3 regions of the Mesorhizobium sp. Ca11 genome follow, and region 2 is predicted to be linked to each of the others. Evidence: predicted binding sites of a transcription regulator. Region 2 holds the regulator's gene; each other region holds the start of a gene.
What was found. Region 2 encodes LexA, which represses DNA repair genes until DNA is damaged. Its sites were predicted from a motif close to TGTTCNNNNTGTGTTCNG; they were not measured.

Region 1 (3,279 bases), on a different contig from region 2:
CTCATTGCCGGAAAAGCGTGACGCAATCTTGCTGGCTTTGTCGGCGGCGACCGCATCGTCGGCTTCGCCCGACAGCACGACGCGCCCGTTTGCCGAGCCGACCTTGATCTTGGCGTCGGGCACGCTGGCGCGGATGGTGCTGGCCAACTGGTCGGTATCCAGCGTCACCTCGATGTCGATGGTGCCGACAAGCTGCTTGTTCTGGTCGAACAGGGCAATGCCGGTGGTACCCAGGTTGTTGCCCAGCACATAGAAGGATTTGTCGGTCAGCGGGTTGACGTTGGCGATCTCCGGATCGCCGATGACGATCTGGTAGAAGGCGGCGCTCGTCATGATCGTCTTCGGCTTGCCCTTGGCGACCTTGATCGAGGCGTTCTTGTTCGCCGAGACATAGACGACGTCATTGCCCGCCCTTGCCGGCGCGGCGACGGCAAGCACTGTCGCCGCCAGCGCAATCACGCCGAGAAGACGCCATCCCCCGGTCGTCCGAAATGTATCAAACCCGAACATCTTGCCCCGTCCCCGCCGGTCCCCACCGGCTATTGCTGCAGTTCCTGCGGCGGTTGCCGCGAAGGAACCTTGTATTCCTCGACCTTGTCGCCGCGCGTCACGATCACCGTCTTGAATTTCGGCTCGTCCTGGTCCTTCGTCACCGCATTGACGAGCGAGGCGGCGCTCGCCTGCGCATTTGCGGCAACCGAACCGCCGAAGGACGAGATGGTCGTCAGCCCGCTTTCGCTGGCGCTGGCGTCGGCGGCCGACCGCAGCGACAACGACAGCGTGCCGACGGTGCGGGCAAGCGCCACCTTCTGCGCCCCGTCGTTGGTCACCTCGATGGTCACCGAATTGGCGACTTGCGGCTCGGTCTTGCGTTCATCGGCGCCCTGTCCGACCGAGAGCACCTTGGCATCGGAGACAACGATCTCGGACGTGACGGTCGAGCCGGCAGCCCCTTGAGCATTCTTGGACACTTCCTGGATGTCCCCAGCATCGCGCGTCAGCACGACGTCGACGCGGTCTCCCGGCGTGATGAAGCCGCCGACGCCGGCGATCTCGTCGGTGCGGATGGTGACGGCCCGCATTCCCGCCGACAGCATGTTGGAAAGCGTGGCGCGGCCGTTCGGTCCCGACAGCTTGGTGAGCAGCACCGGTTCGTTGACCTCGATCGGCGACAGCACGACCCGGCTGCCGTCCGCAAGCAGCTTGTCGATTGTCGGGAAAGCGCCCTGCGGCAGTGAATCCTGCGGCCACGGAATCTCGGCGAGTTGCGGCCGTCCAAGCTCCATGCCGTAGCGCAGCGGCGCTTGCGCCACCACGATGGTCTTGAACTCGACCTTGGGCTGCTGCGGCGCCACGACGACCTTGACCTCGGCCTGAGCCTTCGCCTGGCTCTTGACCCAGAAATCCGCCGCAAAGATCGAGATCGCGCCGAAAACGGCGGCGATGCCGATCATGGTTATGGCCCTGCCCCTCACAATGGAACCCCTGACGCCCGTGGTCTTTTGTTGGTTGGGCCTCACGCTAGGCGTTAATGTTAAAGAATCAGGAATCCCGCGACCCGCCAACCGCCCTATTTCGGCCGGCTTGGTTATCGAATGGTTTTAGAATAAGAGACAGTTTGAATCCCTGAACGGAACAGGAACTCGTTCGCCCGCCAAAAGCGTGGCAGTATCCACGAATGATTCGCATTACCGGACGCTAGGCCTCGCATGGACGACAACAACGACCTCTTCGGCAAGATGGAAAAGCCGGCACAGCAAGTGCGCGCGCCCTCGCGGCCCGCCGATCCGCTGGTGCAGGCGGCGAAGCGTACGACCGCCACCCGCGACGGCAGCGAGGGCTACAGCGCCGCCGATATCGAGGTGCTGGAAGGGCTCGAGCCGGTGCGGCGCCGTCCTGGCATGTATATCGGCGGCACCGACGACAAGGCGATGCATCACCTGTTCGCCGAGGTCATCGACAATTCGATGGACGAAGCGGTGGCCGGCCACGCCACCTTCATCGACGTCGAGCTTTCCGCCGACGGGTTCCTGACCGTCACCGACAACGGCCGCGGCATCCCGGTCGATCCGCATCCGAAATTCAAGAAGCCGGCGCTCGAAGTCATCATGACCACGCTGCATTCGGGCGGCAAGTTCGACTCCAAGGTTTACGAGACCTCCGGCGGCTTGCACGGCGTCGGCGTCTCGGTCGTCAATGCGCTGTCCGACCATCTCGAGGTCGAGGTCGCGCGGGGTCGTCAGCTCTACCGGCAGCGTTTTTCGCGCGGCGTCCCGGTCAGTGGATTGGAGCATCTCGGCGAGGTCCACAACCGCCGCGGCACGAAGACCCGCTTCCATCCCGACGAGCAGATTTTCGGCAAGGGCGCCGCCTTCGAACCGGCGCGCCTTTACCGCATGACGCGCTCGAAGGCCTATCTGTTCGGCGGCGTCGAGATCCGCTGGACCTGCGATCCGTCGCTGATCAAGGACAAGGATCAGACGCCGGCAAAGGCCGAGTTCCATTTCCCCGGCGGCCTCAAGGACTATCTCAAGGCGACGCTGGGCGACGAATTCCAGGTCACGCGCGAGGTTTTCGCCGGGAAGAGCGACAAGCAGGGCGGCCACGGTTCGCTCGAATGGGCTGTGACCTGGTTCGGCGGCGACGGTTTCCTCAACTCCTATTGCAACACCATTCCGACCCCCGAAGGCGGCACGCATGAGGCCGGCTTCCGCAACGTGCTGACGCGCGGGCTGCGCGCCTACGCCGACCTCATCGGCAACAAGCGAGCTTCGATCATTACCACCGATGACGTGATGATCTCGGCCGCCGGCATGCTGTCGGTGTTCATCCGCGAGCCGGAATTCGTCGGCCAGACCAAGGACAGGCTGGCGACGATCGAGGCAATGCGCATCGTCGAAAACGCCCTTCGCGACCCGTTCGACCACTGGCTGGCGGACAATCCGCAGGAAGCCTCCAAGCTTCTGGAGTGGGTCATCGCGCGCGCCGACGAACGCGTGCGGCGCCGGCAGGAAAAGGAAGTCTCGCGCAAAAGCGCGGTGCGCAAGCTGCGCCTTCCGGGAAAGCTTGCCGACTGCACGCAGAACGCCGCCGCGGGCGCCGAGATCTTCATCGTCGAGGGCGACTCGGCCGGCGGCTCGGCCAAGCAGGCGCGCGACCGTGCCAGCCAGGCAGTGCTGCCGCTGCGCGGCAAGATCCTCAACGTCGCCTCCGCCGGCAACGACAAGCTTGCTGCCAACCAGCAGATTTCCGATCTCATCCAGGCGCTCGGCTGCGGCA
Region 2 (3,279 bases):
TACTTGTAGGTGCAGCCAATGGCGAAATCGGCATTAGAGCCGTCGAGATCCACCGGCAGCGCACCCGCCGTGTGGCAGAGGTCCCACACGATCAGCGCGCCGGCTTCCTGAGCCTTGCGGGTGAGCGCCGCCATGTCGCGCAGCCGGCCGGATTTGTAGTTGACGTGGTTGACCAGAATGACCGCGACGCGATCGTCGACCAGTTCCTCAATCGTCGGGGCATCGGCGCCTTCGAGCCGCAGCACCGTGCCGGGCCGCGTCGATGCGACGCCTTCCGCCATGTAGAGGTCGGTCGGAAAGCTGTCGCCCTCGGCAACGATCACCGAACGCTCGGGCCGCATTGTAAGTGCCGCATGCAGGACCTTGTAGATGTTGATCGAAGTCGTGTCGCAAACGACCGTCTGGCCGGGTTTCGCGCCGATCAGCCGTCCTAGCTGGTCACCCAGCTCGATGGGCATATCGAACCAGCCGGCGGTGTTCCAGGCGCGGATGAGATCCCGCGCCCATTCCTGCCTCGCGGCAGTCTCGATCTCGCTGAAGGCGTCCACCGAAGCGGCGCCCAGCGAATTGCCGTCGAGGTATATGACGTCTTCCGGCAAGACGAAGCGATCGCGCATGGCGCGCAGCGGATCCGCGGCATCCATCGCCTCGACTTCGGCGAGATCAGGAATTCCCCTCATTGTGCTGCCGCCTCCATTTCGATCTGGCCGAGGGGGTTGTCTCACCACCCTCGGCGACAGGGCAAGAACCTTTGGTCCTGTGTTAGCTGGTCCATAGACGGCGAAGACTGCGGATCGGAACTTCGCCAAGGTTGGCATTTTGGATTCGTTTCGTTCACGGTGCCGCGCGCTTACGGAACGAGCCGACGTGATCCCATCCGCGGCTTCGTGATCGTGTCGGCTCTTGTTTCAGCTTAACGAAGCTCCAAAATCGAGCGGAATCAATGCCGCTGTCCTACAAGGGGCGGCCAGGGCATCACCGGATGCGACATTGTTTCGGCAGCCTTAACAAATTCACTAAACTTTAAACGGTTGCGGAACACAACTGGAACAGATAGTGTTTGTTCTGGGTTTGTTTTTCTGATTCTGGTTTCAGAACCCGTGGGGGCCGCCGATGCTGACGCGCAAACAACATGAACTCCTGATGTTCATCCATGAACGCCTGAAGGAGAGCGGGATTCCTCCATCATTCGATGAGATGAAGGAGGCGCTCGACCTTGCCTCCAAGTCCGGCATCCACCGGCTGATCACGGCGCTGGAAGAACGCGGCTTCATTCGCCGGCTGCCGAACCGGGCGCGCGCGCTGGAAGTGCTGCGCCTGCCCGACTCGATCGCGCCTGGCCTGAATGCCGCGAAGAAGTTTTCGCCAAGCGTCATCCAGGGCGGCCAAGGCAATCTCAGTCGCCAGGTCAAGCCGACGACGCCATCGCGCACTCCGACGCCAAGCAATGACGACGAGGCCGCGGCGGCCGTATCCATTCCGGTGATGGGCCGCATCGCCGCCGGCGTGCCGATTGACGCCATCCAGCACCAGACGCATTCGATCTCGGTGCCGCCGGACATGATCATGGGCGGCGAGCATTACGCGTTGGAGGTCAAGGGCGACTCGATGATCGAGGCCGGCATCTTCGATGGCGACACCGTCATCATCCGCAATGCCAACACCGCAAGCCCGGGCGAGATCGTGGTGGCGCTGGTCGACGATGAGGAGGCGACGCTTAAGCGTTTCCGCCGCAAGGGTGCCTCGATCGCGCTCGAGGCTGCCAACCCGGCCTATGAGACCCGGATCTTCGGACCGGACCGGGTCAAGGTTCAGGGCAAGCTCGTGGGACTTATCCGCCGCTACTGAGCAGAACGGCTCGCCGTCTTCGCCCGAACGACAATCTATTGGGCCGGTGCGGCGGCTGGTTTTTCCGGCTGCTTATAGGGCGCCAGTCCCCTCGCCTCGCGCGTGTATTTCCGCTGCTCGTGCCAGGGTCGGTATGGTTCTACGACCGCGTAGCGGACGGTTGGCCGCGCGGTTGCCGATTGCGGATCGAAGAAGACGGCGGCGCTGCCGTCGCGCGCCAGCTGCCGCTTGGTAATGACGAGCACACGCGGATCGCGGCATGGGTTATAGGCCGTGGCGTCGTTGATGACGATGAGGTCGGCGAAACCGCAGGCCGGCCGGGCGGCGTCGCGGGTCTCGGCGAGCGCGACGATCGCGCCGGAAGGATGCCGGCCGATGCAGAGATCACCGGTGCAATAGAAGGGCGAGCCGGGCGGCAGGTCGACGGGATCGGCAATGTCCAGCATATCTCTGGCGAACCTTTCCGGCGGCACGATCTCCTCGGCTTTCAGCGCCCGTTTCCAGTTGTCGGTGGTGAACTCGTTGGAGCGCTCGCGATTGACGGCAAGCTCGCCGCCGCCGATCGGCATCGCCACCAGATGCGCATCCTCCGAGATAAGCACGTCCGGTGTGCGGACATGCGGAATGGCCAGCAGCGCAGCGAGCGCGAAAGGAACGGCGGCAAGCCTCAGCCAGGTGGTAGCCATCGTCGCGATGACCAGCGCGACCGTCGCCAGCAGCACCGACTGGATCGAGATCAGCCCCACGGCGTCGACCGGTGAGCGCTCGGAAATCCATGCCGAAATGGTGATCATCGCCGTCAGGCCTTTGCCCATGACAAAGAGGAAGGGACCGTCGAAGCCGAAGGGCATGGCCAGCGCGCTCAGCACGGCGAATGGCATGACGACCAATGAGACGATCGGCATCACCGCCAGATTGGCCAGCAGGCTGAGCGGCGACACCCGCTGGAAGTGCCAGATGGCAAACAACAATGTCGCGCTGCCCGCGATGAGCGACGTCACGGCGGCGCCACCCGCTCCAATCGCCAGTTTTCGCGATAGGAACCCGAGAAACGAACGCTTTGCCGGCGGCGCGGTCGTTTTGCCGGCGCGATAGTCGGCAAAGCCGGCATAGGCGCCGACCAGGGCGGCGGTGGCAGCGAAGGACATCTGGAAGCTCGGGCCGACCACTTCATGCGGCGAGACCAGGATGACAGCGATGGCAGAGATCGCCAGGTTGCGCATGGTCAGCGCTGCGCGGTCGAAAAGCACGGCGACCAGCATCACGCCAAGCATGATGAAGCTTCGCTCGGCCGCCACCACGATGCCGGAGATCACGAGATAGGCGGCGATCGACGCCAGCGCGATGCCAGCGGCATATTTCTTCACCGGCCGGCGCGACGAGAAATCCGGAAACAGCGCGAAGGCGCCGCGTAGCAGGACCATGATCGTG
Region 3 (3,279 bases), on a different contig from region 2:
GACGCGCAAGGTCCATATAGATCGAGGCGATAAGATCGGCATGCTGTGCCGGCGCGATCTTGCGATAGTCGGGGAGCGCGCAGGCTTCCCAAAGCAGCGCCACGCGCTCCTTGCCAGTGGCCAAGCCGCGGATGTCGCCGTCGCGCGATAGCTGCTCCAGTGCCTGCGCATCCACCGCCGGCAACGCGCGGGTCAGCCCTTCGACAGGCGCATTGGCCTCAATCGAGCGCTTCAGCGCATCGAGGCTGGAAAAGTCGAAATCGGCGGTGCGCCACTGCAGCACCTTCGCCGGATCGAAATCGTGTCCCTCAATCTTGGCGACCAGTTCCTCGTCGAATGGGTCGACCTGGCCGGTGACGCCGAACGTCCCGTCGCGCAGGTGCCGGCCGGCGCGGCCGGCGATCTGGCCAAGCTCGGCGGCGGTCAGGTTGCGGTATTGATAGCCGTCGAACTTGCGGTTCTGAGCGAAGGCGACGTGATCGAGGTCGAGGTTCAGGCCCATGCCGATGGCGTCGGTGGCGACGAGATAGTCGACGTCGCCGGACTGGAAGATCTCCACCTGAGCGTTTCGGGTGCGCGGGGAAAGAGCGCCGAGCACGACGGCAGCACCCCCCTGCTGGCGGCGGATCAGCTCGGCGATCGCATAGACCTCGTCGGCCGAGAAGGCGACGATCGCCGTGCGCCGCGGCAGCCGGGTGAGCTTCTTCGAGCCGGCATAGGCAAGGTGCGAGAGCCGCGGCCGCGTCACCACCGACACGCCCTTCAACAGGCGCTGCAGGATGCCATGCATGGTGGCCGCGCCCAGGAGCAGCGTCTCCTGGCGGCCGCGCAGATGCAGGATGCGATCGGTGAAGATATGGCCGCGCTCGAGATCGCCGGCAAGCTGCACCTCGTCGATGGCGACGAAGGCGGCGTCGGTCTCGCGCGGCATCGCCTCGACGGTGCAAACCGAATATCTTGCGCCGGCGGGCACGATCTTCTCCTCGCCGGTGATCAGCGCCACCTTGTGGGCGCCGACCTTCTCGCAGACGCGCGCATAGACCTCGCGGGCGAGCAGCCTCAGCGGTAGGCCGATCACACCGGTTTCATGCGCGACCATGCGCTCGATGGCGAGATGCGTCTTGCCGGTGTTGGTCGGGCCCAGCACGGCCGTCACGTCGCGGCCCGAAAGGATCAGCGGGTGGGAGTGTTTCGGCTGGATGTTCATCGGCTCGGAAATAAGGTTTCTGCCGCCCGTAGTCTGAAGCACGGCGCTGCCGCCGCGTGTGACAGGCGACACATAGGGACTTCGGGCGTGAAGCGAAAGCGGAATGTTCCCTCGCGAAGTGGCTATGCCGGAGGGGACAGCCAAAATCGGCTGCTTGTTAACAGCTGGAACGAGTCTGGAACGAATCAGCGACGAATCGGTGACTCGTTCTGATTCAGGGTTTGTTCACGGCTATATGTGGATTTTTTGACGGTGAGTCTCACCACATGCTGAATCGCTGAATTGGCCCGATTCCTGCTTGGCCTCTGCCGGACCCGGGCCGTCGTTAACCTTTGCCGGGCAATGGTCAGACCCCGACCCGAGGGCAGACTTCAAGTTTATGAAATTGTTGATTTTTCTTAATCGCTTTTAACGAGTTCGGTGACGTTTGCACCGTCCACTGTTAACTTTCCGGCCAAAGCCGGAACGAATCGGCGACGAATCAGCGATCCGGCGGTTTTCCTGGTTTGTTCACCCCTAGATATGGTGTTATCCACAGCTTGCCCACCGAGGATTCACAGCTTGTCGCAGCGGTTATGCACAGAGCGTGGCTGCGGCCGTTAACTTTTGCGTGCCGAATTGAGGCAAGGTGTCGCGCCGCCTGCCGGCGAACAAAAAAGGCGGCTCCGGTGCCGGAGCCGCCTTTGGCGGCAAATGGTGCCGGGCGACCTACTGGGATGTCAGGCGAAATACTGACCGCCATTGGCGGAGATGGTCGAGCCGGTGATGAAGCCGGCCTCATCGGAAGCCAGGAAGGCGACGCAGCGCGCGATCTCTTCCGGCTCGCCGAGGCGACCGACCGGGATCTGAGCGATGATCGACTCCCGTACTTTTTCCGGCACGGCCATGACCATGTCGGTGGCGATGTAGCCGGGGCAGACGACATTGACGGTAATGCCGGCGCGAGCCCCCTCTTGAGCCAGCGCCTTGGTGAAGCCGATATCGCCGGCTTTCGAGGCCGAATAATTGACCTGGCCCATCTGACCCTTCTGGCCGTTGATCGAGGAAATGATGATGACGCGGCCGAACTTGCGGTCGCGCATGCCGCTCCACAAAGGATGCGTCATGTTGAAGACGCCGGACAGGTTGGTGTCGATCACTTCCTTCCACTGTGCGGGCGTCATCTTGTGGAACATGGTGTCGCGAGTAATGCCGGCATTGTTGACCAGCACGGAGACCGGGCCGAGATCGGCCTCCACCTGCTTGATGCCTGCGGCGCAGGCCTCGTAGTCGGCGACCGACCATTTGTAGACGGGGATACCAGTCTCGGCCTTGAATTTCTGGGCCGCCTCGTCATTGCCGGCATAGTTCGCCGCGACCGAATAGCCGGCGGTCTTCAAGGCGACCGATATCGCCGCGCCGATGCCGCGTGTTCCGCCCGTGACGATTGCTACTTTGGTCATGTGTGCTCCTCCCTGTTGATCGGAGGAGCGAGTAGGGAGTAGCGAATAGCGAGTAGGGGATTGAAGCCTGCTGCGCCGACGCCGTTTTCCCTATTCGCTACTCCCTCCTCGCTATTCGCTCAGTTCAGCGCTTCCACGCACATTGCAACGCCCATGCCGCCGCCGATGCACAGCGTGGCAAGGCCCTTCTTGGCGCCGCGGCGACGCATCTCGTAGACCAGCGTGTTGAAGACGCGGGCGCCCGAAGCGCCGATCGGATGGCCGATGGCGATGGCGCCGCCGTTGACGTTGACGATCGAGGGATCCCAGCCCATGCCCTTGTTGACGGCGCAGGCCTGCGCGGCGAACGCCTCGTTGGCCTCGACGAGGTCGAGGTCCTTGACCGACCAGCCGGCCTTCTCCAGCGCCCGCTTCGAAGCGGGAATAGGCCCCGTGCCCATGATTGCCGGATCGACGCCGGCGGTCGCCCAGGAGGCGATGCGCACCAGTGGGGTGATGCCGCGCCGCACGGCCTCGGCCTCGGTCATCAGCAGCGCGCCGGCGGCGCCGTCATTGATGCCCGACGCGTTGGCGGCGGTGACCGTGCCGTCCTTGTCGAAAGCAGGCTTCAGCTTGGCCATGGCGTCGAGC

Region 1: a site for LexA is predicted at 1,627-1,644, ahead of parE (DNA topoisomerase IV subunit B). Genes of this name have one in related genera too.
Region 3: a site for LexA is predicted at 1,373-1,390, ahead of LB538_RS21395 (helicase-related protein). Genes of this name have one in related genera too.

Annotation. Positions count from the first base shown of each region.
Region 1 is NZ_JAIUHU010000001.1:204,148-207,426, forward strand. Features, by position in the region: gene LB538_RS01020 (type II and III secretion system protein family protein) at 1-510, opposite strand, end outside; gene cpaB (Flp pilus assembly protein CpaB) at 540-1,454, opposite strand; gene parE (DNA topoisomerase IV subunit B) at 1,710-3,279, shown strand, end outside.
Region 2 is NZ_JAIUHU010000011.1:117,241-120,519, forward strand. Features, by position in the region: gene kynU (kynureninase) at 1-680, opposite strand, end outside; gene lexA (transcriptional repressor LexA) at 1,114-1,848, shown strand; gene LB538_RS20060 (ComEC/Rec2 family competence protein) at 1,884-3,279, opposite strand, start outside.
Region 3 is NZ_JAIUHU010000012.1:167,665-170,943, forward strand. Features, by position in the region: gene LB538_RS21395 (helicase-related protein) at 1-1,207, opposite strand, end outside; gene LB538_RS21400 (beta-ketoacyl-ACP reductase) at 1,927-2,649, opposite strand; gene LB538_RS21405 (acetyl-CoA C-acetyltransferase) at 2,769-3,279, opposite strand, start outside.